Regions from separate parts of the Aurantimonas litoralis genome, predicted to be linked through region 2. Evidence: predicted binding sites of a transcription regulator. Region 2 holds the regulator's gene; each other region holds the start of a gene.
The links. Region 2 encodes PhoB, which activates phosphate uptake and scavenging genes when phosphate is short. Its sites were predicted from a motif close to TGTCATNNANCTGTCAT; they were not measured.
Positions count from the first base shown of each region.

Region 1: a site for PhoB is predicted at 4,378-4,394, ahead of N7I30_RS19555 (UDP-2,3-diacylglucosamine diphosphatase). Genes of this name have one in related genera too.
Region 3: a site for PhoB is predicted at 2,296-2,312, ahead of ugpB (sn-glycerol-3-phosphate ABC transporter substrate-binding protein UgpB). Genes of this name have one in related genera too.

Region 1 is NZ_JAPFBM010000012.1:44,326-53,876, reverse strand. Features, by position in the region: gene N7I30_RS19575 (ABC transporter ATP-binding protein) at 1-49, opposite strand, end outside; gene N7I30_RS19570 (ABC transporter permease) at 30-1,163, opposite strand; gene dgcA (N-acetyl-D-Glu racemase DgcA) at 1,415-2,395, shown strand; gene N7I30_RS19560 (glycosyltransferase family 4 protein) at 2,450-3,478, opposite strand; gene N7I30_RS19555 (UDP-2,3-diacylglucosamine diphosphatase) at 3,480-4,313, opposite strand; gene N7I30_RS19550 (NADP-dependent malic enzyme) at 4,526-6,832, shown strand; gene gltX (glutamate--tRNA ligase) at 6,869-8,242, opposite strand; gene N7I30_RS19540 (MFS transporter) at 8,302-9,551, opposite strand, start outside.
Region 2 is NZ_JAPFBM010000004.1:97,063-106,613, reverse strand. Features, by position in the region: gene N7I30_RS10295 (aspartate aminotransferase family protein) at 1-243, opposite strand, end outside; gene N7I30_RS10290 (GcrA family cell cycle regulator) at 693-1,256, shown strand; gene phoB (phosphate regulon transcriptional regulator PhoB) at 1,362-2,105, opposite strand; gene phoU (phosphate signaling complex protein PhoU) at 2,111-2,857, opposite strand; gene pstB (phosphate ABC transporter ATP-binding protein PstB) at 2,877-3,686, opposite strand; gene pstA (phosphate ABC transporter permease PstA) at 3,710-5,029, opposite strand; gene pstC (phosphate ABC transporter permease subunit PstC) at 5,026-6,516, opposite strand; gene N7I30_RS10260 (hypothetical protein) at 6,519-6,647, shown strand; gene N7I30_RS10255 (PstS family phosphate ABC transporter substrate-binding protein) at 6,700-7,710, opposite strand; gene N7I30_RS10250 (ATP-binding protein) at 7,903-9,210, opposite strand; gene N7I30_RS10245 (hypothetical protein) at 9,343-9,551, opposite strand, start outside.
Region 3 is NZ_JAPFBM010000005.1:83,753-93,303, reverse strand. Features, by position in the region: gene N7I30_RS12390 (DEAD/DEAH box helicase) at 1-853, shown strand, start outside; gene gbd (4-hydroxybutyrate dehydrogenase) at 936-2,066, opposite strand; gene ugpB (sn-glycerol-3-phosphate ABC transporter substrate-binding protein UgpB) at 2,409-3,716, shown strand; gene ugpA (sn-glycerol-3-phosphate ABC transporter permease UgpA) at 3,825-4,706, shown strand; gene ugpE (sn-glycerol-3-phosphate ABC transporter permease UgpE) at 4,725-5,573, shown strand; gene N7I30_RS12365 (sn-glycerol-3-phosphate import ATP-binding protein UgpC) at 5,576-6,649, shown strand; glycine riboswitch at 6,774-6,863, shown strand; gene N7I30_RS12360 (D-amino acid dehydrogenase) at 7,014-8,309, shown strand; gene N7I30_RS12355 (N-acetylmuramidase domain-containing protein) at 8,435-9,247, shown strand; gene otsB (trehalose-phosphatase) at 9,394-9,551, shown strand, end outside.

The DNA of each region.
Region 1 (9,551 bases), on a different contig from region 2:
GCGTGTCGCGGTCGTTGGGCGAAGGCCTATCAGAGTCCGATGGATGCATAGAAAATCGCGAACAGGCCATCCATCAGGATGACGAGGAAAATGGATTTGACGACGGATGCGGTGACGCGCAGGCCGAGACTTTCGGCGCTGCCGCCGACCTTCATGCCCTCGGCCGAAGCGATCAGGCCGATCATCACCGCCATGAACGGCGCCTTGATGACGCCGGAGAACACGGTGAACATGTCGACGGAGTACTGCACGCCCTGGCCGAAGCTGGCGAAGCTGATCCCCGAATACATGTTCAGCGTCAGCATCGCACCGAGCAGGCCCGCAAGATTGGCGATGAAGGCCAGGAGCGGCAGCACGATGACCAGCGCGACGAGGCGCGGAAACACCAGGACGCCGATCGGGTTCAGGCCGATGACGTGAAGCGCGTCGATCTCCTCGCGCATCTTCATCGAGCCGATCTCGGCGGTAATCGCGCTACCGGACCGGCCGGCGATCATGATCGCGGTCAGGAGCACGCCGATCTCGCGCAGGATGAGGATCGCGGCGAGATTGACGGCGTAGAGCTCGCCGCCGAAGCGGCGCAGCTGGAAGGCGCCCTGCTGGGCGATGATGGCGCCGATGAGGAAGCTCATCAGGAAGATGATCGGCACCGCGCGCAGGCCCATCTGCTCGACCTGCGCGAAGATCGCGGCGGGGCGGATCTGGGTCTTGCCGGTCAGGCGCTGCACGCCGCCGACCATCGCGCCGCCAATGATGTTGAGAGCGACGACCATCTCGTCCTTCACCGCGACCGATCCACGGCCCGTGGCCGCGACCAAGTCGACGATGCGGTTGGTCTTCCGCTTTTCCGGCTGCGGCCGTTCCCGGTCGAGCGCCTTGCGGACCACGTCGAAGAGCGGCTGGTCGCGATCGCTGACCGCCTCCAGCCGGACGTCCCGGCCGTTCGCTGCGAGGTCGCGAACGAGCTTTTCCAGGAGCAGGGCGCCGGCCGTATCGATCCGCGCGACGTCGCCGCAATCGACGACGACCTGCCGGCCGAGATCGGCCGCGCCGGCCTCGGCGACGGTGTCCTCGACCGAGCCGACGGTGCGCGCCAGCCAGTCGCCCGACGCCCGCAGCACGAGCCCGCCGTCACGCTTCTCGCCTTCGAGAGCAGGCGCCACCGTGGAACGGCGGCCTCCGGCCGGACCGGAGGATGGGGCTACGGAGCCATCAAGCATCGATATGCGACTTCACTCCCTTGGAAGAACCTGGGCGAGGACCATGTCAGCGCCACAGGCGGGCACCACGCTTGACGCGGTGCCGATTCGCGGCGACGCAGAGCCGGGACCTATCTGGCACCACCTTTAGGCGTCCAGTCACGTCTTGTCATGGAATGACCGCCGCAGCGGCGGCCGTTGAGGATGTTTTCACCATGCCGCGTCGTCTTTCAGTCACAGTCGAGCATTTCCCGCTGGCGCAGGAGTTTCGGATCGCCCGCGGCGCCAAGACCGAGGCGGTGGTCGTGACGACTCAGATCGGCGACGAATTCGGCGAGGGACGCGGCGAATGTGTGCCCTATGCGCGCTATGGCGAGAGCATCGACAGTGTCCGCGAACAGATCGAGGAGGTGCGCGCGGCGATCGAGGCCGGCGCCTCGCGCGAACGGATCGGCGAGTTGCTCCCGGCGGGCGCCGCCCGCAACGCGGTCGACTGCGCCCTGTGGGACCTGGAAGCCAAGTCGAACAACCGGCGAGCCGCGTCGATCATCTGCGGCAGCGCCCCGCGCCCGGTGGAAACGGCCTATACGATCGGGCTCGGCGATGCCGACAGCATGGGAGCCGCCGCCCGCGTCGCCAACCGCTCGCTGTTGAAGGTCAAGGTCGGCACGGACAACGATATCGGCCGCATCCGGGCCGTCCATGCCGCCTCGCGCCACTCGAAGCTGATCCTCGACGCCAATGAGGGCTGGAGCGCCGACAATATCCGCGAGCACATGCTGGCGGCGGCCGCCGCCAACGCGGTCCTCGTCGAGCAGCCGCTGCCGGCGGGCGACGACGCCATCCTCGCCGACATTCCGCATCCGGTGCCGATCTGCGCCGATGAATCGGTGCACACGGCGGACGATCTCGACAAGCTGGTCGGGCGCTACGACTTCGTGAACGTCAAGCTCGACAAGACCGGCGGCCTGACCGAGGGCCTGCGGCTGGTCGAGCGCGCCCACGAGATGGGGTTCGGCGTGATGATCGGCTGCATGGTCGGCACCTCGCTGGCGATGGCGCCGGCGGTGCTGCTTGCGCAGGTGGCCGAGTTCGTCGATCTCGACGGGCCCCTGCTCCTGGCCAAGGACCGCAGCGGCGGCCTCCTCTATACGGATGCCACCGTCTCGCCGCCGAGCCAGAAGCTCTGGGGCTAGGCGACTTCTCTCTGCCGAGATGATGCCGCGCTTTCGGCTCCTGCGCCGCAGCGTTCAGCCGGCGAGCTGAAGCTCCGGCTGCATCTGCAGGGCCTCCGTTGCCGTCAGGAAGATGTCGGCGCAGGCTTCCCAGCTATAGGCGAGCGAGCGCTCCAGCGCGTCGGCCCGCTCCAGCGCCAGCGCGGCAAGGCACGCCTCGCGCAGATCTGAGGAGATGCAGCCGGCCTTCGTATCCCCGACGACATCCAGCGGTCCGGGCTCCGGATAGGCCGCCACCGGTACGCCGCAAGCCAGTGCCTCGATCAGCACGATGCCGAAGGTGTCGGTGAGCGAGGGAAACACGAAGACGTCGGCCGCAGCGTAGTAGCGGCTGAGCGCCTCGCCGGTCTGGCTTCCGGCGAAATGCACGCCCGGATAGCGCCGGCGCAGTTCGGGCAGCATCGGCCCGTCGCCGACGACGACCTTGGAGCCCGGCAGGTCGAGATCGAGAAAGGTCTCGATGTTCTTTTCCGGCGCGACCCGCGAAACGGTCAGGAAGACCGGTCCCGGCAGGCCGAGATCGACCTTCGGCTGCGGCCGGAACAGGCTGCGATCGACGCCGCGGGTCCAGGTTACGAGATTGGCGAAGCCGAGCCCCGCCAGCGTCTGGCGCATCGATTCGGTCGGCACCAGGCAGGCCGTGGCCGGCGCATGGAAACGCCGCAGCAGCGCGTAGGTCAGGTTCTCCGGGATCGGCGCCCGCTTGCTGAGATATTCGGGAAACCGCGTGTGGAAGCTGGTGGTGAAGGGACGGCCGGCCCGCAGCGCCGCCCGGCGCGCCGCATAGCCGATCGGGCCTTCCGTGGCGATGTGGATGACGTCGGGCTGGTAGTCGCGGATGACGCGGCCGAGCGCGTCGGCCGACGCCAGCGCCAGCCGGATTTCCGGATAGGTCGGACAGGCGACGGTGCGAAAGTCGGTGGGGCCGACGATGCGCACGTCCCTGCCCCGGCCGCGAAGCTCCTGGGCAAGGCTCGACAGCGTGCGCACGACGCCGTTGACCTGCGGCTCCCAGGCGTCGGTGGCGATCAGGATGCGGGTCATGTCAGGCCGCCTCGACGCGGGCCGCGTCCGGTTCTGCCGTCTCGCGCTCGGATGGAGTCTCGGGCGCCGCGGAGCGCTCGCCGGCCAGATGCGCCCAGTGGATGAGCTCGAAGGAGCCGTCATGGCGCTCGGCCACCGCGGTGCAGCTTTCGACCCAGTCGCCGGTGTTCACATATTCGACCGCGCCGTGGCGGGTCATCTGGGCATGGTGGATATGGCCACAGATGACGCCGTCGCAGCCATGGCGCGTCGCCTCGTCGGCCAGCGCCGTCTCGAAGGCGCCGATGAAGTTGACGGCGTTCTTGACCTTCAGCTTGGCCCATTGCGAGATCGACCAATAGGGAAAGCCGAGCCGGCGGCGGACATAGTTGAAGACGACATTGATCGAGATCGCCATGTCGTAGGCCCAGTCGCCGAGATAGGCGAGCAGCCGGGCGTTGCGGACCACCACGTCGAATTCGTCGCCATGCATCACCAGGAAGCGGCGGCCGTCGGCGGTGGTGTGGATGTCGGTGCGCTTGACCTCGACACCGCCGAAATGGTGGCCGGGAAAATCGCGCAGGAACTCGTCGTGATTGCCGGGCACATAGACGATGCGGGCGCCCTTGCGCGCCTTGCGCAGCAGCTTCTGCACCACGTCGTTGTGAGCCTGCGGCCAATGCCAGGAGCGCTTCAGCCGCCAGCCATCGATGATGTCGCCGACGAGATAGATTGTCTCGGCATCGTGCAGACGCAGGAAGTCGACCAGCATCTCGGCCTGGGCCGCCTTGGAGCCCAGATGCACGTCGGACAGGAACAATGTCCGGAAATGCCGCGCCGTCGTCAGCTTGTGCATGGTCGCCATCCCGTGCCTTGCCCCGGTTAAAGCCTTTGCGTTGCTCAGGAAATGCACGATTCTGATTGCAGTCGTGTGACGCTCCGGCAGCTCGCTTCCTGCGGTGGACGAGCGGCGCGGTCCGGTTGCCTGCCGGGATCGATACGTTAGAAGAAGCGCGACACGTCGCCGCCGCCATCATCGCGCGGCGACGCCGGGATGGAGGAGCAGGAATGTCCGAACAGGAAACCGCCAAGGATCGGCCGAACATGGGCGATCTCGACGAACAGGCCCTCTTCTATCACCGTTATCCCAAGCCCGGAAAACTGGCGATCCAGGCGACCAAGACCCTGGGCAACCAGCGCGATCTGGCGCTGGCCTATTCGCCGGGCGTCGCCGCGCCGTGCCTTGCCATCGAGGCCGATCCGTCGCTGGCGGCGATCTATACCAGCCGTGCCAATCTTGTCGGCGTGGTCTCCAACGGCACCGCCGTCCTCGGTCTCGGCGACATCGGCCCCCTCGCTTCCAAGCCGGTGATGGAAGGCAAGGCGGTCCTGTTCAAGAAATTCGCCGACATCGACGTCTTCGACATCGAGATCGACGCCCACGAGATCGACCATATCTGCGACGTCGTCGCGGCCATGGAGCCGACCTTCGGCGGCATCAACCTCGAGGACATCAAGGCGCCGGAATGTTTCGAGGTCGAGTCGCGGCTGCGCGAGCGCATGGCGATCCCGGTCTTCCACGACGACCAGCACGGCACCGCGATCATCGTGGCGGCAGCGATCCGCAACGGCCTGATGCTGGCGGGCAAGTCGCTGGAGAACGCCAAGATCGTCACCTCCGGCGCGGGCGCGGCGGCGATCGCCTGCCTCAATCTCCTGGTCGAGCTCGGCGCCAAGCGTGAGAACATCACCTGCACCGACATCGAGGGCGTGGTCTATGAGGGCCGCGAGAAGCGGATGGACCGCTGGATGGCGGTCTATGCGAAGAAGACCGACAAGCGGACCCTCGCCGAGGTCATCGACGGGGCAGACGTCTTCCTCGGCCTGTCGGCCGGCGGTGTCCTGAAGCCCGAGCTCCTGGAGAAGATGGCCGCCAAGCCGATGATCATGGCGCTGGCCAATCCGAAGCCGGAGATCATGCCGGACCTCGCCAAGCAGGTGCGACCGGACGCGATGATCTGCACCGGGCGCTCGGACTTCCCGAACCAGGTCAACAACGTCCTGTGCTTCCCCTACATCTTCCGCGGCGCGCTGGACTGCGGCGCCACCGGCATCACCGAGGGCATGAAGACCGCCGCGGTCGACGCGATCGCGGCGCTGGCCCGCGAGGAGGTCTCCGAGGTCGCGGCCAAGGCCTATGGCTCGGACACGCCGGTCTTCGGCCCGGACTATCTGATCCCCGCCCCCTTCGATCCGCGGCTGATCCTGAAGATCGCCCCGGCCGTCGCCAGGGCCGCCGAGGCCGACGGCGTCGCCACGCGGCCGATCGAGGACATGCCGGCCTATCTCGACCGGCTGAACCGCTTCGTCTTCCGCTCCGGGCTGATCATGAAGCCGATCTTCCGCATCGCGACGGATTCCGGCAAGCGGGTGATCTTCTCCGACGGCGAGGACGAGCGGGTGCTCCGCGCCGCCCAGGTACTCCTGGAAGAGAAGATCTGCGCGCCGATCCTCATCGGCCGTCCCGGCGTCATCGCCGCCCGGCTCGAGCGCTACGGCCTGCGCATCCGGCCGAACGAGGATTTCGAGGTCATCAACCCCGAGGACGATCCGCGCTACCGCGACTATGTCGACCATTATTTCTCGAAGGTCGGCCGCAAGGGCGTCAATCCGGACACCGCCCGCACGATCGTGCGCACCAACACCACGGTGATCGGCGCTGTCGCTGTCTCGCGCGGCGAGGCCGACGCGCTGGTCTGCGGGCTGGAGGGGCGCTTTCCGCACCATGTCCGCGACATCAGCCAAGTCGTCGGCGTGCGTGACGAGGCGCACAAATTCGCCGCCATGAGCCTCCTGATCTCGCAGGAGGACACCAAGTTCTTCCTCGACACCTATGTCCAGCGCGATCCGTCGGCGGAAGATCTGGTGGAGATGACGCTTCTGGCGGCGGCCGAGATGCGCCGCTTCGGCATCGAGCCGAAGGTCGCCCTCGTCTCGCACTCCAATTTCGGCTCCGACGACACCAGCGCCACCCGCAAGATGCGCGACGCCGTGAAGATGCTGAAGGCGCGGGCGCCGGAGCTGGAAGTCGACGGCGAGATGCATGGCGATTCGGCGCTGAACACGACGATGCGCGAGCGCACCATGCCGCAGTCGACGCTGAAGGGCGAAGCCAATCTCCTGGTCTTCCCGAATATCGATGCCGCCAACATCACGTTGAACGTGGTCAAGGAGATGACCGGTGCCCTGCATGTCGGACCGATCCTGCTCGGCGTCTCGTCGCCGGCCCATGTGATGACGCCGTCGGTGACCTCGCGCGGCGTGGTCAACATGGCCGCCATCGCGACCGCCCAGGCGGTGCAGCTCAGCGACTGATCAGATGCGCCCGGCGAATCCTTGCCGGGCGCTCACCTAACCGAGGCGGGCGAGCGTGCGCTGCCGGCCGATGAGCGGCAGCAGGGCGGCGAGTTCTGGCCCGTGGTCGCGGCCGGTCAGCGCCAGGCGCAGCGGCATGAACAGCGCCTTGCCCTTGCGCCCGGTCGCCTGCTTCAGGGCGCCGGTCCATTCGCGCCAGGTCTCGGGGCCGAACGCGCCCTCTGGCAGGCTGTCGCGCGCCGCGGTCACGAAATGCCGGTCTTCCTCCGAAAGCTCCGGCGTCCGGTCGAGATCGCCGAAGGCCACCTCGACCCATTCCGCCGCATCGGCGACGCGCGCGCAGTTGGCCCGCACCGTCAGCCAGAACGCCTCGCCGTCTTCCGACGGTACGCCCATGGCCGCGAGCCGGTCCGCGACATCGGCGTAGGGCATGGCATGGACGAGGTCGGCGTTGAGCCGGTCGAGCTCGGACGGATCGAACTTCGACGCCGATTGCGAGCTGCCCTCGAACTGCATCCGCTCGGCCAGCGCCGGCAGATCCGGCAGGGCGTCGATGGCGCCCGGCAGTCCCACCAGCACCGCGAGGGACGCCACCGCCATGGGTTCGAGACCGGCTTCGCGCAGCGAGACCAGCGACAACGCGCCCGAGCGCTTGGACAGCCCCTCGCCCGAGACCGTGGTCAACAGATTGTGGTGGCCGAAGACCGGCGGCGTCAGGCCCAGCGCCCGGAAGATGGCGATCTGGACGCCGGTATTGGTGACGTGGTCGTCGCCACGGATGACATGGGTCACGCCGACATCGCCGTCATCAACGATGGACGGCAGGGTGTAGAGATAGCTGCCGTCGCCACGTATCAGCACCGGGTCCGACAGCGAAGCGAGATCGACGGTCTGGGGACCGCGGACCAGATCGTCCCAGTGGATCTCGGTGCGCTGGGGCTGCAAGGGATCGTCGGCGAAGTTCGGCAGCAGGAACCGCCAGTGTGGCCTGCGCCCCTCGGCTTCCAGTGCCAGCCGCTCGTCGTCGCTCAGGCGCAATGCCTCGCGGCCATAGACCGGCGGCAGATTGCGCGCGGCCAGCCGCTTGCGCTTGCGGTCGAGTTCGTCCGGCGTCTCGTAGCAGGCATAGAGCAGGCCCGCCGCCTTCAGCCGCTCGGCGGCGGCATCGTAGAGCGCCAGGCGCTCGGACTGGCGGATGACGCGATCGGGCGCGAGGCCGATCCAGGCGAGATCGACGGCGATCTGGTCGGCGAATTCGGTGCGCGAGCGCTCCTTGTCGGTGTCGTCGAAGCGCAGCACGAAGCGGCCGCCCTGCCGCTGCGCGAACAGCCAGTTGAACAGCGCGGTGCGCAGATTGCCGATATGCAGATGCCCGGTGGGCGACGGCGCGAAGCGGACGGTGACGGTCATGGCCTCGACCTAGCGAACGCCGCGCCGGGTGGCAATCGGCACAGGTGGCGACGGGCCGATCAGGTCTCGTGCGGCTGCGGGTCGATGCGGTCGACGGTGCGGCTTGCCCCCGGTACGGGCGCGGTGCCCAGATTCGCTTTCGGCGCCAGCCGCCCGGCAAGCAGCGCCATGGCAATGGTCATCACAAGGCAATAGACGCCCATCGCATCGATCTGCAGCGGGTACGGCACGCCCAGATCGATGAGGATGCCGGTGACGCCCGGCCCGAGGGCCGAGGCCAGCACCATCAGAGCCACGGTCAGCGAGCGGATCGCACCCAGATGCTTGACGCCGTAGAGCTCGGGCCAGAGGGCGCCGAGCAGCGTCGAGGAGAAGCCGTTCGACACGCCAAGGCAGATCATGAAGACGAAGATCGCCGCCTCGGCGGTGAAATTGGCCGCGATGAAACAGGCGATCGCTAGCGGGATCAGGAAATAGGGCAGCAGCCGGAGCGCGCTGTAGCGATCGACCATCCAGCCGCAGACCAATGCGAAGACGACGGTGACCGCCGACATCACCGCGAAGCCGGCGGCGAAGACCTCCAGCGACCAGCCGCGCAGTTCGGTCAGATAGACCTGATGGAAGAACAGGGTCGTGCCGATGAAGGGCGGCGCCAGAACGCTCATCGAGACGAGGTAGAAACGCGGGCTGCGCAGGACCTCGGCCATGGTCCAGTCGGCAACGTTCGGGATCGGCGTTCCGGGCGGCTCGGACTGGGGATCGCGCTCGCGATGGACCAGCGCGACGATGGTCGGGAGCGCGACGAGGATGAGGATCGCGGCGCTCGCGACCCAGGTGCCGCGCCAGCCGAAGGTACCGGCGGCGAGCACGAAGATCAGCGGAAAGAAGCCGGTGCCGGCATGATTGCCGAGGGTGACCAGCGCCATGGCCCGGCCGCGATTGGCGGCGAACCAGCGCCCGGTCGTGGTCATGGAGATCTCGGTCATCATGCCCTGGCCGAACAGGCGTAAGAGGTAGATGGCGAGGATCAGGAGCGGCACCGAGTTCGACACTGCCATGGCCAGCGTCGCGATGGCGAGGCAGACGACGGTGACCGCCGCAACCCGCCAGGCCGGATAGCGGTCGAGGGTCCAGCCGAGAAACGGCAGCGTCGCGGCGCTGGCGAGGGTCGCCAGCATGTAGATCATGCCGAACTCGCCATTCGTCAGATCGTAGTCGCGGCGGATGTCACCGTTCGACAGCGAGACGAAGAAGGTCTGTCCGAAGGACGAGAAGAAGCACAGGAGGAAGCCGCCGCCGAGCCAGCGCG
Region 2 (9,551 bases):
CGTCTGGTCCGGGATCTCGTAGAGATTGGAGACGTGCCACAGCTTCTCGGCCTGCGCCTTCATCGTCTCGACGAGATGCGGATGGGCATGGCCGAGGCAGTTCACCGCGATGCCGCCGCCAAAGTCCATGAAACGTCGGCCGTCGCGCGTCTCCAGCCAGACGCCGCTGCCGCGCTCGAAGGCGAGCGGCGCGCGTGCATAGGTCTCGAAGAGCGGCGAGGAATGGTCCGTCGTGTCAGCCATGGCCTTTGACTTTGCTGGATCGTGAGGGTCGGATCCGGTTGTTGTTGCGGGATCGGTCCGGCGCGCGAACCGCTGGGGCGGGATGCTTGAAACGCCAAAGCCTGCCGATGGGGCAGGCTTTCCAGCGTTTTCCGAGACTTCGGAGCTTCCGCTATACCATGGCGAGCCGACGCGGTGTCAATCGAACCGCATTTTCGCCCTGCTTGTCCGTCATAGGCTTGACGAACGTCACGGGCGGCAACAAAGGCTGGGGAAAAGCCCCAAACGATTCCCCTGCGTCCCCGACGAGCCTTGTCAGCGAGTCCGCGGCTGGGCTATCTTGCCGTCAAGATACTAGATTTCGTGCGGCGGACCTAGTTCCTCAATATATCTTGTGCGTTCTGGCGCGGTCAGCCGTCGCGCTTGTGGAGGGATTCCAGCCGTCGCGACTATGCCGAAAGGAGCTTGCCATGGGCTGGACTGACGAACGCGTGGAGCTGCTCAAGCAGCTCTGGACCGAAGGCCTGAGCGCCAGCCAGATCGCCGACCGCCTGGGCGGCGTCAGCCGCAATGCCGTGATCGGCAAGGTGCACCGCCTGAAACTCGAATCGCGGGCCCGCCAGCCGAATGTCGCGCAGCCGGTCGCCGTCGAGCGCCCTGCCCCGCGCCGCACGGCCGAGGTCGAGACCGTCGAGATGGTGGTGCCGGCCCGTCTGGTCGCCGCCTCGCAGCAGCAGGCCCCGAGCCGCTCCATGCCGCGCACCATGGGCGCCACCGCGCTGAAGATGGAGCCGGAGGAAGAGCTTGAGGTGATGGATCAGCCGCAGGAGCGCGAGAGCGCCGAAGTGGTGCCGATCGCCCGCAAGCTCAGCCTCGTCGAGCTGACCGAGACCACCTGCAAATGGCCGGTCGGCGACCCGATGAAGCCGGACTTCCATTTCTGCGGCAACAACGCCCGCGATGCCTCGCCCTATTGCGCCTATCACGCCAAGCTGGCCTTCCAGCCCTTCTCGGATCGCCGCCGCGCCCGCTAGGCGCCACAGACCGTACCAAACGCAAACACCCCGCGTGGCCAGGCCGCGCGGGGTGTATGCGTTTCAGGCTCGTGAAGCAGCCGCCCGGCGCCGGGCGGAGACCCGTCAGGCGCCGGCGCTCAGCCGCGTGCGGGCCGGCGCGGCCGGGGACCTGGCGGCGCTGAACTGCTCGTCCAGCGCATAGCCGGCGCCACGGACGGTGCGGATCGGGTCGCGCTCACGGCCGCGATTGATCGCCTTGCGCAGCCGGCCGACATGCACGTCCACCGTGCGCTCGTCGACATAGATGTCGCGGCCCCAGACGCCGTCGAGCAGCTGCTCGCGGGAGAACACCCGGCCCGGCGACTGCATGAAGAATTCCATCAGCTTGAACTCGGTCGGTCCGAGCTTGAGCTCGCGTCCGGCGCGCCGAACCCGATGGGTCTCGCGGTCGAGATCGATGTCGCCGGCGACGAGTTGGCTGGAGATCTTCTCGGGCTTGGAGCGGCGCAGCATGGCCCGCACCCGGGCGATCAGCTCCGGCGTCGAGAACGGCTTGACGACATAGTCGTCCGCGCCGACCGAAAGGCCGCGCACCCGCTCGCTCTCCTCGCCGCGTGCCGTCAGCATCAGGATCGGCAAGCGTTCGGTCTCCTCGCGCTGGCGCAGCCGCCGGCACAGCTCGACGCCCGACAGGCCCGGCAGCATCCAGTCGAGGATCAGGAGGTCGGGCACCTCCTCCTTCAGCCGGATGTCGGCCTCGTCGCCGCGGTCGATGACGTCGACGACGTAGCCCTCGGCCTCGAGATTGTACCGCAGGAGAATGCCGAGGGCTTCCTCGTCCTCGACGACGACGATCCGTGCGCTCATCGCTGTCAGCCCTCGTCAGCCTGGCTCGGCGGGTCGTTCGGCACCGGCTGGGTCATCGTCGCCGTGTTGTCGCCCTTCGGCCGCTCGTTTTCGAGCTGCTTGCCGGTCTGGATATAATAGACCGTTTCGGCGATGTTGGTGGCGTGATCGCCGATCCGCTCGATGTTCTTGGCCGAGAACAGGAGATGCGTGCAGGAGGTGATGTTGCGCGGATCCTCCATCATGTAGGTCAGGAGTTCGCGGAAGATCGATGTGTACATCGCATCGATCTGCTCGTCGTTCTCGCGCATGGCGAGCGCGCGCTCGTAGTCCCGCTCGCCATAGGCGTCGAGCACTTCCTTGAGCTGCTCCAGCGCCATTTCCGACAGATGCTCGATGCCGCGCACCAGCTGCACCGGATGGGCGTGGTCGTGGACCGCGATCACCCGCTTGGCGATGTTCTTGGCCAGGTCGCCGATCCGCTCCAGGTCGTTGGAAATGCGGATGGCGCCGACGATCTCGCGCAGGTCGACGGCCATCGGCTGGCGCTTGGCGATGGTCATGATCGCCCGCTCGTCGAGCGCCCGCTGGGCATCGTCCAGCAGCAGGTCGTCGGCGACCACCGACTGGGCCAGCCCCCAGTCGCTGCGCATCAGCGCGGCGACCGACTGCTCGACCATCCGCTCGGCCATCCCGCCCATTTCCGAGATCCGGCGGACGATCAGCTTCAGCTCGTCTTCGTAGGACGTGACTGTATGTTCGGTCATGGGCATGACGCTTCCTTGCCTTCGTTCAGCCGAAGCGGCCGGTGATGTAGTCCTGGGTGCGCTTGTCGTCCGGGTTGGAGAACATCTTCTCCGTCGGGCCGACCTCCACCAGATAGCCGAGATGGAACATCGCCGTGCGCTGCGAGACGCGCGCCGCCTGCTGCATCGAATGGGTGACGATGACGATGGTGTAGTTCTGCTTCAGCTCGTCGATGAGTTCCTCGACCTTGGCGGTCGCGATCGGATCGAGCGCCGAACAGGGCTCGTCCATCAGGATCACCTCGGGCGACACCGCGATGGCGCGGGCGATGCACAGGCGCTGCTGCTGGCCGCCCGACAGGCCGGTGCCCGGCTCCGCGAGCCGGTCCTTGACCTCTTCGTAGAGGCCGGCCTTGCGCAGGCTAGTGACGACGATCTCCTCGAGCTCGGCCTTGGTCGAGGCGAGACCGTGGATCTTCGGACCGTAGGCGACATTGTCGAAGATCGACTTCGGAAACGGGTTGGGCTTCTGGAAGACCATGCCGACCCGCGCCCGCAACTCGACCACGTCGATCGCCGGATCGTAGACGTCCTCGCCGTCCAGCGTGATCTTGCCGCCCACCTTGGCGATGTCGATCGTGTCGTTCATCCGGTTCAGGCAGCGCAGGAAGGTCGACTTGCCGCAGCCCGACGGTCCGATGAGCGCCGTCACCTGGTTCTCCTCGACATCGAGATCGATGTCGTAGAGCGCCTGCTTGGGACCGTAATGGACGGTCACCTTCTCGGATCGCATCTTGATCGGACGTCTGGGTTGCACGACAGGCCCTTTCGCTAACGTCACCTGGATATTTTCCATCATGGAGGTCTCCTGTCGCATGTCTACCAGCGCCTCTCAAAGCGGCGTCGCAGAAGGATCGCCGTGATGTTCATGACCGCCAGGAACGCCAGGAGGATCATGATTGCCCCCGACGTCCGTTCGACGAAGGCGCGCTCGGCCTCGTTGGCCCACATGAAGATCTGCACCGGCAGCGCCGTGGACGCGTCCATCGGCGAGGACGGATAGTCCGCCACGAAGGCGACCATGCCGATCAGCAGCAGCGGCGCCGTCTCGCCCAGCGCCTGGGCCAGCCCGATGATCGTGCCCGTGAGGATGCCCGGCATGGCCAGCGGCAGGACGTGCTGGAACACCATCTGCATCTTCGAAGCGCCGAGCCCCAGCGCCGCCGAGCGGATCGACGGCGGCACCGCCTTCAGCGCAGCGCGCGTCGCGATAATGATCGTCGGCAGGGTCATCAGCGTCAGCACCAGGCCGCCGACCAGCGCCGCCGAACGCGGCAGGCCGAACCAGTTGATGAACACCGCCAGGCCCAGAAGGCCGAACACGATCGAGGGCACCGCCGCCAGATTGTTGATGTTCACCTCGATCAGGTCGGTGAAGCGGTTCTTCGGCGCGAACTCTTCCAGATAGATCGAGGCCGCCACGCCGATCGGCAACGCCAGCACGAGCACGATGCCCATCATGTAGAGCGAGCCGACGATTGCCACGCCAACGCCGGCCGTCTCGGCCCGGCTCGACGCACCGAAGGTGAACAGGCCCCAGTTGAAGCGCTTCTCGATCGCGCCGCTCTCCTGCAACCTATCGATCCAGCCGAGCTGCCGGTCGCTGATCGGACGGCGTCCCTCCGCCACGGTGAGATCGTACTGGCCCTTCAGCGCGCTATCGAGTTCCGAGCCGGCATAGAGCCAGATGTCCTGCGTCGTGCCGATGATCGACGGATCGTTCAGCACCATGTCGCGCAGCTGCACCCGGACGCCCGAGGAGATCAGCTTGCCGACCTCCTTGACCGCGGCCCGGTCCTCGGCGTCGACGCCCAGCATCTGCACCAGCCCGTCGCGGGCCAGCGTCGGATAATTGGCCATCATCAGCTTGGTCGGATTGTCGAGCGCGTCCTGACGGCTGCCGATCACCTCCTCGGAGAAGGTCACGGGCACCTGGATCTCGGTCTGCCAGAAGGCGGTGTAGCCCTTCGACACGACGCTCCACAGCAGCGCGACCAGGAAGAACAGGCCGATGGCGATGGCCACGATGCCATAGATCTTGAAGCGGCGTTCGGCACGGTAGCGGCGCTTGATGCCGATGTCGCGGCGTCCGGGCGCGGCGGCGCCGTCGCGCACGCCGTTGGCTGTCGCGTCGGTCATTCGTACTGCTCCCGGTACTTGCGGACGATGTAGAGGGCAAAGATGTTGAGGCACAGGGTGATGACGAACAGCGTCATGCCCAGAGCGAAGGCGACCAGCGTCTGCGGCGAGGTGAATTCCAGATCGCCGGTCAGCTGGTTGACGATCTTGACGGTGACGGTGGTCATCGCCTCGAACGGATCGAGCGTGAGATTGGCGGCAACGCCCGCCGCCAGCACCACGATCATCGTCTCGCCGATGGCCCGCGAGGCGGTCAGGAGCAGCGCCGAGACAATGCCCGGCAGCGCGGCGGGCATGATCACCCGCTTGACCGTCTCCGAGCGGGTCGCGCCGAGGCCGAGCGAGCCGTCACGCAGGCTGCGCGGCACCGAGGTGATGATGTCGTCCGACAGCGAGGAGACGAAGGGGATGAGCATGATGCCCATCACCAGGCCGGCCGTCAGCACGCTCTGGGCCTGGATGAAGCTCGTATACTCGCCGGTCACCAGCCCCGCCAGCTGGCCGGACAGGTCGCGCAGGAACGGGCCCACCGTGACGAGGGCGAAGAAGCCGTAGACGATGGTAGGGATGCCGGCCAGCACCTCCAGCAGCGGCTTGACCACCGAGCGTGTCGTGCGGGTGGCGTATTCGGCCATGTAGATCGCGGCATAAAGGCCGATCGGCACCGCCACTGCCATCGCCACGCCGGCGATGTAGAGCGTGCCGGCCAGAAGCGGAATCAGGCCGAACTGGCCTTCCGCCCCGCCGGACCCTGCCGCCGCGAAGCGCGGCTCCCAGACCGTGCCGAAGAAGAAATTCGCCGGCGACACCCGCGAGAAGAAGTCGATCGTCTCGAACAGCATCGAGAAGACGATGCCGGCGGTGGTGAGGATGGCGATGGAGGAGCAGATGATCAGGCCGTTGCGGACCACCGCCTCGACCCCGTTGCGGGCCCGCAGGCGCACCGCGATCGAGCAGTAGGCCCAGGCGGCGCCGGCCAGTGCCAGCACCAGCACGACGACCGTCATCGCCGTATGGCTGATCGTCTCCAGGCGATTGCGCTGAATCGCCAGCGGGATCATGAAGTCGGCGCTCGACGAGGCGACCGGCATGCCGCGCGCTTCCAGAAGCGGCTTCAGCGTCGCGATCTGCGAGCTTGCCGAAATCGTCGCGCGCTCGTCATCGGGCAGAAGACGCAGGCCGGCGCCGATGGATTCGACCATGCCGTAGGCCAGATCCTCGGTCAGTCCCGTCTCGGCCAGCACGCCCTCGGGAAACTCGCTGCGGATCTCCGTCGCGATCAGAACGGGCGCGGCGAGCAGCCAGGCGGCGAGGACGAACAGCGACGGCACCAGCGTCCAGGAAAGAGCGTAGGAGCCGTGATAGACCGGGCGCGAATGGAGCTTGCGTCCCGCCTCCGCGGCCAGCGACTTCGACCGCCGGTATCCGAGATAGAAGGCGGCTGCGCCGATCAGCAGCAGGATCAGGACGAGGGTGGAGGTCGGCATGCATGTCTCCCGCCAGTGACGGCTGCGCCGCCGATGAGGTCGGCGTCGAGGTGAAGGCTGCGAAGCGCGGCGCGAACCGGGCGGTCTCGTCGGTGGCCGTCTCGGACCGGATGAAGCCGCCGGTGCCGTAGAGGACCGGCGGCTTCGATGCTGTCATGCGCCGCGGCGCACGGGGCGGCGGTATCAGCCTTCGACGCTCATCGTGTCGCCGGCTTCGAACGTCGAGCGCTGCTCCTCGCGCTCGGCCTCCGGCGCCGGAACCAGGCCGTACTCGACCAGCGGGCTGTCCGGGCCGGTCATCTGGTCGGACAGGAAGAACTGCACGTACTCGCTGAGGCCCGGCACGACGCCGATATGAGCCTTCTTGACGTAGAAGTAGAGCGGCCGGGAGACCGGGTACTCGCCCGAGGCGATGGCGTCGGCGGACGGCACGATGTCGTTGATCGTGGCGACCTTCAGCTTGTCCTGGTTCTGCTCGTAGAAGGCGAGACCGAACACGCCGATGGCCTGCTTGTCGGCGTCGATGCGCGACAGGGTCTCGGTGTAGTCGCCCGAGATCTCGGAGACGGTGTTGTCGTTGCGGATCTGGAGGCACTGGTCCTCGGCCGCATCCTCGTCCATGCCGGACGCGGTGAAGGCCTCGATGGCGCCGGAGGCTTCGCAGCCGGCCGCCAGGACCTTCTCCTCGAAGACTTCACGGGTGCCGTGGTTCGACGCCGGGATGAAGGCGGTGATCTTCTGGTCCGGCAGCGAGGCGTCGATCTCCGACCAGTTGCCGTACGGGTTGTCGACGACCTTGCCGTCCTGGACGATTTTGGCGGCCATCGCCTTGAAGACCGCTTCCGGGGTCAGGGCGAAGTCAGGGCCGGCGGCGTCCGAGGCGAAGACGATGCCGTCATAGCCGAACTTGACCTCCTGCACGTCCGTCACGCCGGCGTCGGCGCAGGCCTTAAGCTCGGCGGGGCGGATCGCCCGCGAGGCGTTGGCGATGTCGATGGTGTCGGGGCCGACGCCCTGGCAGAACTGCTTCAGGCCGGCCGAGGAACCGCCGGACTCGACGATCGGGGTCGGGAAATCGGGGAAGACCTCGCCGAAATTCTCGGCGACGATCTGGGCGTAGGGAAGAACCGTGGAGGAACCGGCGACCTGGACCTGTTCGTTCGACTGGGCAGCGGCCTGGCCGGTCAGTGCCATGGCGGTACCGAGCGCGAGGCTGGCGATGAACTTGTTGTTCACGGGTGCGTCTCCTTGAGGAGTTTGTTTCGAACCGAGCACTGTTGGGCCGCCCTGTCTGGCGGCTGCTGCTCGCCGACACGTCTAGCGGCGCTGGAAGAAGTCTATATGACAGTCGGATTGCACCTTTATGACAGTCCAAGCCGCTGTTTCTTATAGCGCTTTCTCCGTAGTGTCAGAATCGGGCCGCGGCAGCGGTAACCTGGCCGTGAACACGGAGCCTTTTCCGATGGTCGATTCCACCAGGAGTCGCCCGCGATGGCGCAAGAGGATGTTGCGGGTGATCGACAGGCCGAGGCCGGTGCCCCGCTTGGCCCGCGAGCGGCCGGGATCGACGCGGTAGAAGCGTTCGGTCAGCCGCGGCACGTGCTCGGCCGGAATGCCGGGCCCGAAATCGCGCACCGCCGCGTCGACGAAACTGCCGCCGGCCTCGACCGTCCGGGTCAGTCTGATCTCCACGCGCTTGCCGGTCTCGCCGTATTTGCAGGCGTTCTCCACCAGGTTGGAGAAGACCTGCATCAGCTCGTCCTCGTCGCCGGGGATCGCCACCGGCTCCTCGGGCAGGTCCAGCGCCAGTTCGACGTCCAGCTGCTCGGCCAGCGGCTCCAGCTGGCTCTCCACCTTGCGCAGGATCGCCCCGAGATCGACACGGGTCGAGATCGGCACATGCCGCTTCATCTCGATCCGCGACAGCGACAGGAGGTCGTCGATCAGCCGCGACATGCGGGTCGCCTGCTCGCGCATGATGCCGAGGAATTTCTCGCGCGCCGCCGGGTCGTCCTTAGCCGGCCCCAGCAGCGTCTCGATGAAGCCCGACAGCGAGGCCAGCGGCGTGCGCAATTCGTGGCTGGCATTGGCGACGAAATCGGTCCGCATGCGTTCGATGCGCAGCTCGGCGGTCCGGTCGCTGAACCTTATCAGGAAGAAATGCGGCCGCTCGCCCTGATAGGGCGGGATCGGCAGGATCTCGATCTGCCAGACCCGCTCGACCGGACGCCGCTCCTCGATCGTCACCCTGCCCGGCTGGTTGTCGCGCAGCACCGCCTCGACCGCCGCCAGGAATTCCGGCGAGCGGAAGCGCAGCGACAGCGCGTCGCCCAGCGCCATGTTGCCGAAGCCGACCAGCGAGGCGGGATTGCGGTAGCGCAGCAGCATCTGGCGGTCGATGATGAAGCTCGGCTGCTGCAGCGCCTCCACCACCGCCTTGACGCCGCGGCTCGGCCAGGTCGTGTCGGCGCGTTCGCTGGCCGCCACCGCCTGCCGGCGCCGGTCGACCCGCTGCGGCACGTAGAGCACCGCCAGAAGAAACAGGAAGACGGCCACGCATCCGGGGGCGGCCTCGGGCACGAACCAGCCCAGCCCGCCGAGCCCGATCAGCGCCGCGAGCGCCACGGACCGGGCCCGCACGCCGGAGCGGCCGGCGGGCACGATCTCCGGCTCGCCGGGCTCGGGCGGGCTCAAGCGGACACCTGTGGGGCGGGAATCGGACGGCGGCAGGACGAATGCGACATCCGTCCTTCCTAGCGCAGAATTGTCGAAGATCGATGACGCCGGTTGGCGCCCGGCGCGGTTCGCGAGCCGGCGGCGCCGGTGCTAGTCGATGGCCTGGACACGGAAACCATAGACGTTCAGGTCGCCCGCCCCGGTTCCGATCTGCGGATCGATGACCAGCTGCGCGGCACCCATGGCGCCTTCCGGCACGGCCATGTCGAAGACGAAGGTCTCCTCCGCGGCGCTCACCTGGAAGCGCTGGCGCCCGCAGACCGTTTCGCCGGCGAACAGGCAGCTCACGCTGAACTCGC
Region 3 (9,551 bases), on a different contig from region 2:
GTGCGTGGCGACCGACGTCGCCGCCCGCGGCATCGACCTGCCGGGCCTCGCGCTGGTCATTCACGCCGATCTGCCGAGCGACGCCGAGACGCTGCAGCACCGCAGTGGCCGCACCGGCCGCGCCGGGCGCAAGGGCATTTCGGTGCTGCTGGTGCCGATCTCGCGCCGGCGCAAGGCCGAGCGGCTTCTGGCCGAAGCGCGGATCCGGGCCGAATGGGGCGGCACGCCCTCGGCCGACGCAATCCGCAAGCTCGACGAAGACCGGCTTCTGACCGATCCCGTGCTGGCGCAGGAGTCCAGCGAGGAAGATCTCGCCGTCGCCCGCAGCCTCCTGGAGAAGCATTCGCCCGAAGCCGTCGCCGCAGCGCTGGCACGGCTCTATCGCTCGCGCCTGCCGGCGCCCGAGGACGTCTTCGATCCCGGCTTCGGCCCCGACCCGAAGGCCGGCAAGGATTTCGCGGGCAAGGAACGCACGCCGCGCAAGGAGCGCGATCAGGCGAGCGGCCCGATGGTGTGGTTCCACATGGATGTCGGCCGACGCAACAATGCAGATCCCAAATGGATCCTGCCGCTGCTGTGCCGCCGCGGCAAGATCACCCGGCAGGAGATCGGCATGATCAAGATCTTCGATCGCGAGACGAAGTTCGAGATCTCCGAGAGCGTCGCCAAGCGTTTTGCCGACGCCGCCGAAGTCAGCGACGGCGACGACATCACCATCTCCACGACGGGCGCACCGGGCGGTGGCGATTCCGACCGCAAGGGCGGTTTCGGCAAGAAGCCGTTCAACCGCAAGGGCGGCACCGGTCCCGGCAGTGCCAAGCCGCGCCGTCCGCGGCCCAAGCCGAAGGGCTGATCCAGCCGGTAACGACCGGGCGCCCGGCGCCCGGTTCGTCACTTCTAGAGCACCTCCCGAACGCGGCGTTGCGCCTTTCGGCTCAATAGGCCTCTTCGAGCAGTTTCAGGAAATCGGCGGCGACGGCCGGCCGCGGATTCGTGGCCGTCGAATGGTCGCGCTCGGCGCCCTCGGCAACGAGGCCGAAGCAGTCGCGCGGCACGTTCATTTCCGACAGGGTCGTCGGCATGGCGAGATCGCGGTTGAGCGCGGTGATCGCCGCGGCCAGATCGGCGTCCGCCTCCAGCCCCATAGCACCGGCCAGCGCCCGGTATTTCTCCTCGGCGGACGGCGCGTTGTACCGCAGCACCGCCGGCAGCAGGATGGCGTTGATCGTGCCGTGATGCAGGCGCACGCTCTTCAGCCCGCCGAGCGGATGCGACAGCGAGTGGACCGCGCCGAGCCCCTTCTGGAAGGTCATGCCGCCCTGCAGCGCCGCCATCATCATCTCGCTGCGCGCGGTGATATCGTCGCCGGCCTCCGTCGCCCGGCGGATCCAGCGCATGGCGCGGGCCAGCCCGTCCAGCGCGATCGCCTCGGCCGGCGGATTGTAGCGCGGCGACAGATAGGTCTCGATGCAGTGGGTGACGGCGTCCATGCCGGTCGCCGCGGTCAGTCCCGAGGGCAGGCCGACGGTCAGTTCCGGGTCGCAGATCGCCACGCTCGGGATCATGTGCGGCGAGATGAAGCCGAGCTTGCGGCCGTCGTCGAGCGTGACGAGCGCGGCGCGCCCGACCTCGCTGCCGGTGCCCGCGGTCGTCGGAATGGCGATCAGCGGCGGCTTGTTCGCGGTGATCTTCGGGATGCCGCTGAGGATCGCGGCGTATTGCTCCAGCGGTCCGGCATGGGTGGCCAGCAACGACACCGCCTTGGCCAGGTCGATGGGCGAGCCGCCGCCGATCGCCACGAGGCTGTCGCAGCCATGCTCGCGATAGAGCGCCAGCGCCGCGTTGACCGCCGCTTCGGTCGGGTTCTCGGGCGTGCCGTCGAAGACCACCGTGTCGGCGGGCAGTCCGCCGGCCGACAGCACGCGCTCCACCAGCCCCGCCGCGACGATCCCCTTGTCGGCGACGATCATCGGCGTGCGCACGCCCAGTTCGCGCAGTTCCGCGCCGAGCAGGCTGGCGGCGCCGACCTCGAACTGGATCTTCGTCAGATAGGTGATCAAGGCCATGCGATTCTCCCCAATGGCTTTTTGGCGCGCGGGCCCCTTGCCCCTCCGGCGGACGCGCACGGCGATATGTCCTAATCCTTGCGAACGATTTTGGGAATGCCGCCGCGGCTTGCGCGGCCAACGCTGCGCGGTTCGCGCGTAGCAGCCTGAAACCGGCTGATGGCAGCCAACAGGCGCACGACGTGCGCCGGATCACGGTCGTTACAGCCGCCATACCGAGTTTTTCCACTGTCATCGAACCTTCATGCTTGTGTCACCGATCGGTTTTGAAGCACTCCTAGAGAAGCGGCTTGCAACGAGCTCGGCAACAGGGCCCGAGAGTCGCATCAAGGGTGAGGAAACATGATGAACCGCAAAATTCTGGGCGCCGCCGTCGCGCTGGGCGCGCTGGTCGCTGGCGCAGGTCAGGCCATCGCCGTGACCGAGCTGCAGTGGTGGCACGCGATGTCGGGAGCCAACAACGAAGTCGTTGACACGCTCGCCAAGGAATTCAACGAGAGCCAGGACGCCTACAAGATCACCCCGGTCTTCAAGGGCACCTATCCCGAGACGCTGAACGCCGGCATCGCCGCCTTCCGCGCCAAGCAGCCGCCGGCGATCATCCAGGTCTTCGACGTGGGCACCGGCGTGATGATGGGCGCCGAGGGTGCGGTCATGCCGGTCGCCGACGTCCTGGAAGCCGGCGGCTACAACTTCGACAAGTCGAACTACCTGCCCGGCATCGTCGCCTATTACTCCAAGCCGGACGGCACGATGCTGTCCTTCCCGTACAATTCCTCGTCGCCGATCCTGTACTACAACAAGGACATCTTCGAGAAAGCCGGCCTCGACGTCGACAGCCCGCCGGAGACTTGGCAGGACGTGTTCGCGGCGGCCCGCACCATCAAGGAATCGGGCGCGGCCGAGTGCGGCTACACCTCGACCTGGCTGACCTGGATCCACCTCGAGAATTTCGCGGCGTGGAACAACGTGGCCTATGGCACCAACGAGAACGGCCTGGCCGGCACCGACGTCGAGCTGAAGCTCAACGAGCCGCTCTATGTCCAGCATTTCCAGGACATCGCCGATCTCGCCAAGGACGGCGTCTTCCGCTACGGCGGCCGCACCTCGGAAGCCAAGCAGCTCTTCCTGTCGGGCGAGTGCGGGATCCTGACGGAATCTTCCGGTGGTCTCGGCGACATCGTCAAGTCGGGCATGAACTACGGCATCGGCCAGCTTCCCTATGACGCCAATGCCGAGGGCGCACCGCAGAACACCATCCCGGGCGGCGCCAGCCTCTGGGTCTTCGGCGGCAAGTCCGACGAGGAGTACAAGGGCATCGCGGAGTTCTTCAACTTCCTGTCCCAGACCGAGATCCAGTCGCGCCTGCACCAGGTGTCGGGTTACCTGCCGGTGACCATGGACGCCTACGAGGCGACCAAGGATTCGGGCTTCTACGAGAAGAACCCGGGCCGCGAGACCCCGATCCTGCAGATGATGGGCAAGGAGCCGACCGAGAACTCCAAGGGCGTGCGCCTGCCCAACCTGCCGCAGCTGCGCGACATCGAGAACGAGCAGTTCGAGCTGATGCTCTCGGGCCAGCAGGACGCCCAGGCCGCGCTCGACAAGATCGTCGAACTCGGCAACGAGGCGATCGCCGAAGCGCAGTAAGCGCCATCGTCACCGACGCCGGGCGGTTCGACCGCCCGGCGTTGTTCTGCCTGTCGCCCTTTTCCCGTCGCCACGCGCCCTGCGCGGCGGCCCAGTCCCAGAGACGCCGTGTCGAAAGCCGTCTTTCCCAACAAATGGCTGCCCTATCTGCTGCTCGCGCCGCAGGTGGCGATCACGCTGGTGTTCTTCTACTGGCCGGCCAGCCAGGCGCTCTACCAGTCAGTGCTGCGCCAGGACCCGTTCGGGCTGAAGACGACCTTCGTCGGCCTCGCCAATTTCCGCTCGGTGCTGAGCGATCCCGGCTATCTCAATGCGGTGAAGGTCACGGCGATCTTCTCCTTCTCCACCGCGATCCTCGCCATGGCGCTGGCGCTGCTGCTGGCGTCGGCGGCCGAGAAGGTCGTGCGCGGCAAGGGCTTCTACCGCACCCTGCTGATCTGGCCCTATGCGGTGGCGCCCGCCGTCGCCGGCATGCTGTGGCTGTTCATGTTCAACCCCGCCATGGGCACCTTCGCCTACATGCTGCGCCGGTCGGGCTACAACTGGGACCCGCTCTTGAACGGTGACCAGGCGATGCTGCTGGTGGTGGTGGCGGCCGCCTGGAAGCAGATCAGCTACAATTTCCTGTTCTTCGTCGCGGCGCTGCAGTCGATCCCGAAATCCCTGACCGAGGCCGCCGCCATCGACGGCGCCGGCTCGACCAAGCGCTTCTGGACCATCGTCTTCCCGCTGATCGCGCCGACGACCTTCTTCCTGCTCGTCGTCAACACGGTCTACGCCTTCTTCGACACCTTCGGCATCATCGACGCGGTTACCGCCGGCGGGCCGGCGCGCGCCACCGAGACGCTGGTCTACAAGGTCTATATCGACGGTTTCGTGAATCTCGACCTCGGCAGCTCAGCGGCCCAGTCGGTGATCCTGATGGCGATCGTCATCGCCCTGACGGCGGTGCAGTTCCGCTACGTCGAACGGCGGGTGCATTATGGCTGATCCACGGAACCGCCGACCATGATCGAGCGCAGCCCCATCGGCCGGCCGGTCGCCCACGTGCTTCTGGTACTGGGCCTGGCGATCGTCGCCTTCCCGATCTACTACACCTTCGTCGCCTCGACGCAGACGCTGCAGACCATCCTGCGGCCGCCGCTGCCGCTGGTGCCGGGCGACCAGTTCCTCGACAATTACGGCGAGGCGCTGTTCGGCGGCGTCGACCGGATCGGCGGCGTCAGCGTCTGGACCCTGCTGTTCAACACATCGGTGATGGCGCTCGGCATCGCGGTGGGCAAGATCGTCATCTCGATCCTGTCGGCCTTCGCGATCGTGTTCTTCCGCTTCCCGCTGCGCATGACCTTCTTCTGGCTGATCTTCATCACCTTGATGCTGCCGGTCGAGGTGCGCATCCTGCCGACCTACAAGGTGATGGTCGATCTCGGCATGATCGACACCTATGCCGGGCTGATCCTGCCGCTGATCGCCTCGGCGACCGCGACGCTCCTGTTCCGGCAGTTCTTCATGACCATCCCGTCCGAACTGGTGGAGGCGGCGCGCGTCGACGCGGCCGGGCCGATGCGCTTCTTCCGCGACATCCTGCTGCCGCTCTCCAAGACCAACATCGCGGCCCTGTTCGTGATCCTCTTCATCTATGGCTGGACGCAGTATCTGTGGCCGCTGCTCGTCACCAACGACAACCAGATGAACACGATCGTCATCGCCCTGAAGAAGATGGTGTCCTTCGCCGACGCCGATACGCCGTGGCATCTGGTCATGGTGACGGCGATCCTGGCGATCGCGCCCCCCGTCCTGGTCGTCGTCCTGATGCAGCGCTGGTTCGTGCGCGGCCTCGTCGAAGCGGAGAAGTAAACTTGGCAGGCATCGAACTGAGGGACGTGCGCAAGGTCTATGCCGGCAATGTGGAGGCCGTGAAGGGCGTCTCGCTGGATATTCCCGATGGCGAATTCGTCGTCCTCGTCGGCCCGTCCGGCTGCGGAAAGTCGACGCTCTTGCGCATGGTGGCCGGGCTGGAAGCGATCTCCTCCGGCACGATCACCATCGGCGACCGGGTGGTCAACGACCTGGAACCGGCCCAACGCGACATCGCCATGGTGTTCCAGAACTACGCGCTCTATCCGCATATGAGCGTGCGCCAGAACCTCGAATACGGCCTGAAGAACCGCAAGATGGCGAAGGACGAGATCGCCCGGCGCGTCGAGGAGGCCTCGAAGGTGCTGGAGATCGCCCCGCTCCTGTCGCGCAAGCCCGGCCAGCTCTCCGGCGGCCAGCGCCAGCGCGTCGCCATGGGCCGCGCCATCGTGCGCGAGCCGGCGGCCTTCCTGTTCGACGAGCCGCTGTCCAATCTCGACGCCAAGCTGCGCGTCCAGATGCGCGCCGAGATCCGGCGGCTGCAGCGCCAGTTCGCCACCACCAGCCTCTACGTGACCCACGACCAGCTCGAGGCGATGACGCTGGCCGACCGGCTGGTCGTGCTGAACGCCGGCCGCATCGAGCAGGCCGGCTCGCCGATGGACATCTACGAGCGTCCCGCAAGCCTGTTCGTCGCCACCTTCATCGGCTCGCCGGCGATGAATCTCGTGCCGCTCGGCGGCGGCGCCGCGCACGTGGCCGGCATCAGCGGCCTCGACGACGCCGGTGCCACGACGGCGTCCGGCGTGACCCTCGGCATCCGCCCCGAGCACATGCGGCTTCTCGCCGACGCGCCGGCCGCTCCGGGCGAGTTCGTCTGCGACCTCACCGTCAGCGGCGTCGAGGTGGTCGGCGCCGAGAGCTACGTCTATGGCGCGCTGCCGGACAAGGGTCCGGAGATCGCCGTGCGGGTGGCCGGCTACAGCCATCTGGAGCCGGGCACGAAGGTTCGCGCCGCCGCGCCGATTTCAGCCTTGCACCGCTTCGACACGTCGAGCGGCCTGCGCATCGACTGAGACGGGCCGTCAGCGAGCCGCCAACCGCGAGGCTCATACCCGCGCTGCCGACATGGCTGGCCCTGCGCCGACGCCGATACGCCCCCGCTTGCCGGCGCCCCGTGAAAGGCATAGGATAAGTGCACAGACGCTAGCGGGAGAGACCGGCCGCAAGGCCGGCGCCGAAGGAGCAACCGCCCCGGAAACTCTCAGGCAAAAGGACCGCCTGCGTCTCTGCAAATTCCGAAGAGCGACGGCCATTCATCGGCCGTCCGCCGAAGGAGAAAGTGGCCGCCGGAAATTCCTCTGCGGCCGCGAAGCTCTCAGGCTCATGACGGGAGGGGCATGAACGACGCCCCCGCTGCGGCGGGGCGAAAGGATCGTCATGACCTCCATCGCCGTCATCGGCGCCGGCATCACCGGCGTCACCACTGCCTATCAGCTCGTCCAGCGCGGCTTCGACGTGACCGTCTTCGACCGTCATGCCCATGCCGCGATGGAAACCTCCTTCGCCAATGGCGGCCAGCTTTCGGCCTCCAACGCCGAGGTCTGGAACCAGCCGAGCACCTTCCTCAAGGGCCTGAAATGGATGCTGCGCAAGGATGCGCCGCTGCTCGTCCATCCCTCGCCCTCCTGGCACAAGCTGTCCTGGATGATGGAATTCGTCCTCGCCGCGCGCAGCTACGAGGCCAACACCATCGCCACCACCCGGCTGGCGATCGCGGCGCGCCGGCATCTGCTGGACGCGGCCGAACGCGAGGGCTTCGACTTCGACGCCGAGAAGCGCGGCATCCTGCATGTCTATGAAAGCCGCGCGGAAATGGCCCATGCCGCCGGCGTGGACCGGCTCCTGGCCGAAGGCGGCCTGCGCCGCGACGCGGTGACGCCGGCCGAGATCGCCGCGATCGAACCGACCATCCGCGGGGATTTCGTCGGCGGCTTCTTCACCGAATCCGACTTCACCGGCGACATCCACAAATACACCCGCCACCTCGCCGAGGCCTGCCGGCGGAAGGGCGCGACTTTCGCCTTCGATGCCGACGTGCGCAAGCTCGCCTCGCGCGGCGCCGACGGCGTCGACGTGACCTGGAAGGATGGCCGCCGGCCACAGGACGCGCCGCGCCAGCAGCGCTTCGACGGCATTGTCGTCTGCGCCGGTGTCGCCAGCCGCGCCTTCGCCCGCCAGCTCGGCGACCGGGTCAACATCTACCCGGTGAAGGGCTATTCGGTGACGGTGAACCTCACCGACGAGGCGAGCCGCGCCGGCGCGCCCTGGGTCAGTCTCCTCGACGATCACGCCAAGGTCGTTACCAGCCGCCTCGGGGCCGACCGGCTGCGCATCGCCGGCACCGCGGAATTTGCCGGCGAGAACCGCGACATCAGAGCGGCCCGCATCCGGCCGCTGGTCGAGTGGTGCCGCACGCGCTTCCCGGAGATCGCGACGGATTCGGTCGTGCCCTGGGCGGGCCTGCGCCCGATGATGCCGAACATGATGCCGCGGGTCGGCGCCGGCCGGGCGGCCGGGGTGTTCTACAACACCGGCCACGGCCATCTCGGATGGACCCTGTCGGCGGTGACGGCGGACATGATCGCCGGCGAGGTCGAGGCCCGCTATGCCCGCCCGCGTGCCGCCGGTTTCCGGCAGATGCCGGCCGAAACGGACCTGCCGGCCGCCGCCTGACCCGTCCGGCTTCGGCATCCATCGACCCCTGCCCATATCGGCCGTCCCTCGCCTGAGGGGCGGCCGTTGTTTTCTCCCCGCCTGCTTCGATCCGGCGACACTGGTCGCGGTGACGGGAGGGAGCGATGAGGGTGGATCAGGCGGTTCTCGGCGCAGCGCGCCATGTATCGAAGACGAGCGGCATCGACGCGGCGGTGCTGGTCGCCGTCGCGCTGGTGGAAACCAACGCGGTGGCGTTCGCGCGTATCGGCGATCGCCGCGAACCGCTGATCCGCTTCGAGGGCCATTATTTCGACCGGCTGCTGTCGGGGCCCGCACGCCAGCGCGCGCGGGCGGCGGGGCTGGCCGATCCGCGGGCCGGGCGTATCCGCAATCCCGCCTCCCAGAGCGCCCGCTGGAAGCTCTTCGACGCGGCGGCCGCGATCGATGCGGCGGCAGCCGCCGCTTCGGTCTCCTGGGGCCTTTGCCAGGTGATGGGCTCGCACTGGAAGGCGCTCGGCTATGGCGATGCCGCCGATCTCGCGGCAGCGGCGCGCGCCTCGGCCGAAGGGCAGTTCGAGATCGCGGCGCGGTTCCTCGCCGCCGGACGGCTCGCGGATCGCCTGGTCAATGGCGACGTCGCCGGCTTTGCCCGCCGCTACAACGGCCCGGCCTATCGCCGCAATCGCTATGACGAGAAGATCGCCGCCGCCCTGCGCAAGGCGAGAAGCCCTCTGGGTACGGACCCGGCGACCGGCGAGTTGCGCCGCGGGGCGCGCGGCGACCGCGTCCGCCGGCTGCAGGGCGCCCTCGTCGCCCATGGCCACCGCCTCGTCGTGGACGGCATCTTCGGCCCCGGCACCGAGGCCGCGCTGACGGGTTTCCAGGCAGCGCTCGGCCTGCCGGTCTCGGCGGCGGCGGACGCTGCGACCATGGCGCGGCTGGGTGTTTCGGCATAGCCCTGCGCCAAGGCCCGCTAGCCGGCGGAGCGGCGATCCGCGCCCGGCGGCACTTCCTCCGGCGCATGCGGTCGGGGAGAAACCGGTCGACTTTCGTATCGATCCTGTGGCCGCGGGCGTTCCGGATGCTATGTACTGCAACCGAGATGGTACAAGAATCCGCATTCCCCCCCGCCCTCGACACGACCCGTCACGCCGTCTTTCTGGACTTCGACGGGACGCTGGTCGAGCTCGTCGACGATCCGCAGGCCGTGGCGATGGCGCCCGCTGCCCAACGGGAGCTGGCCGGCCTTGCCCGGAAGCT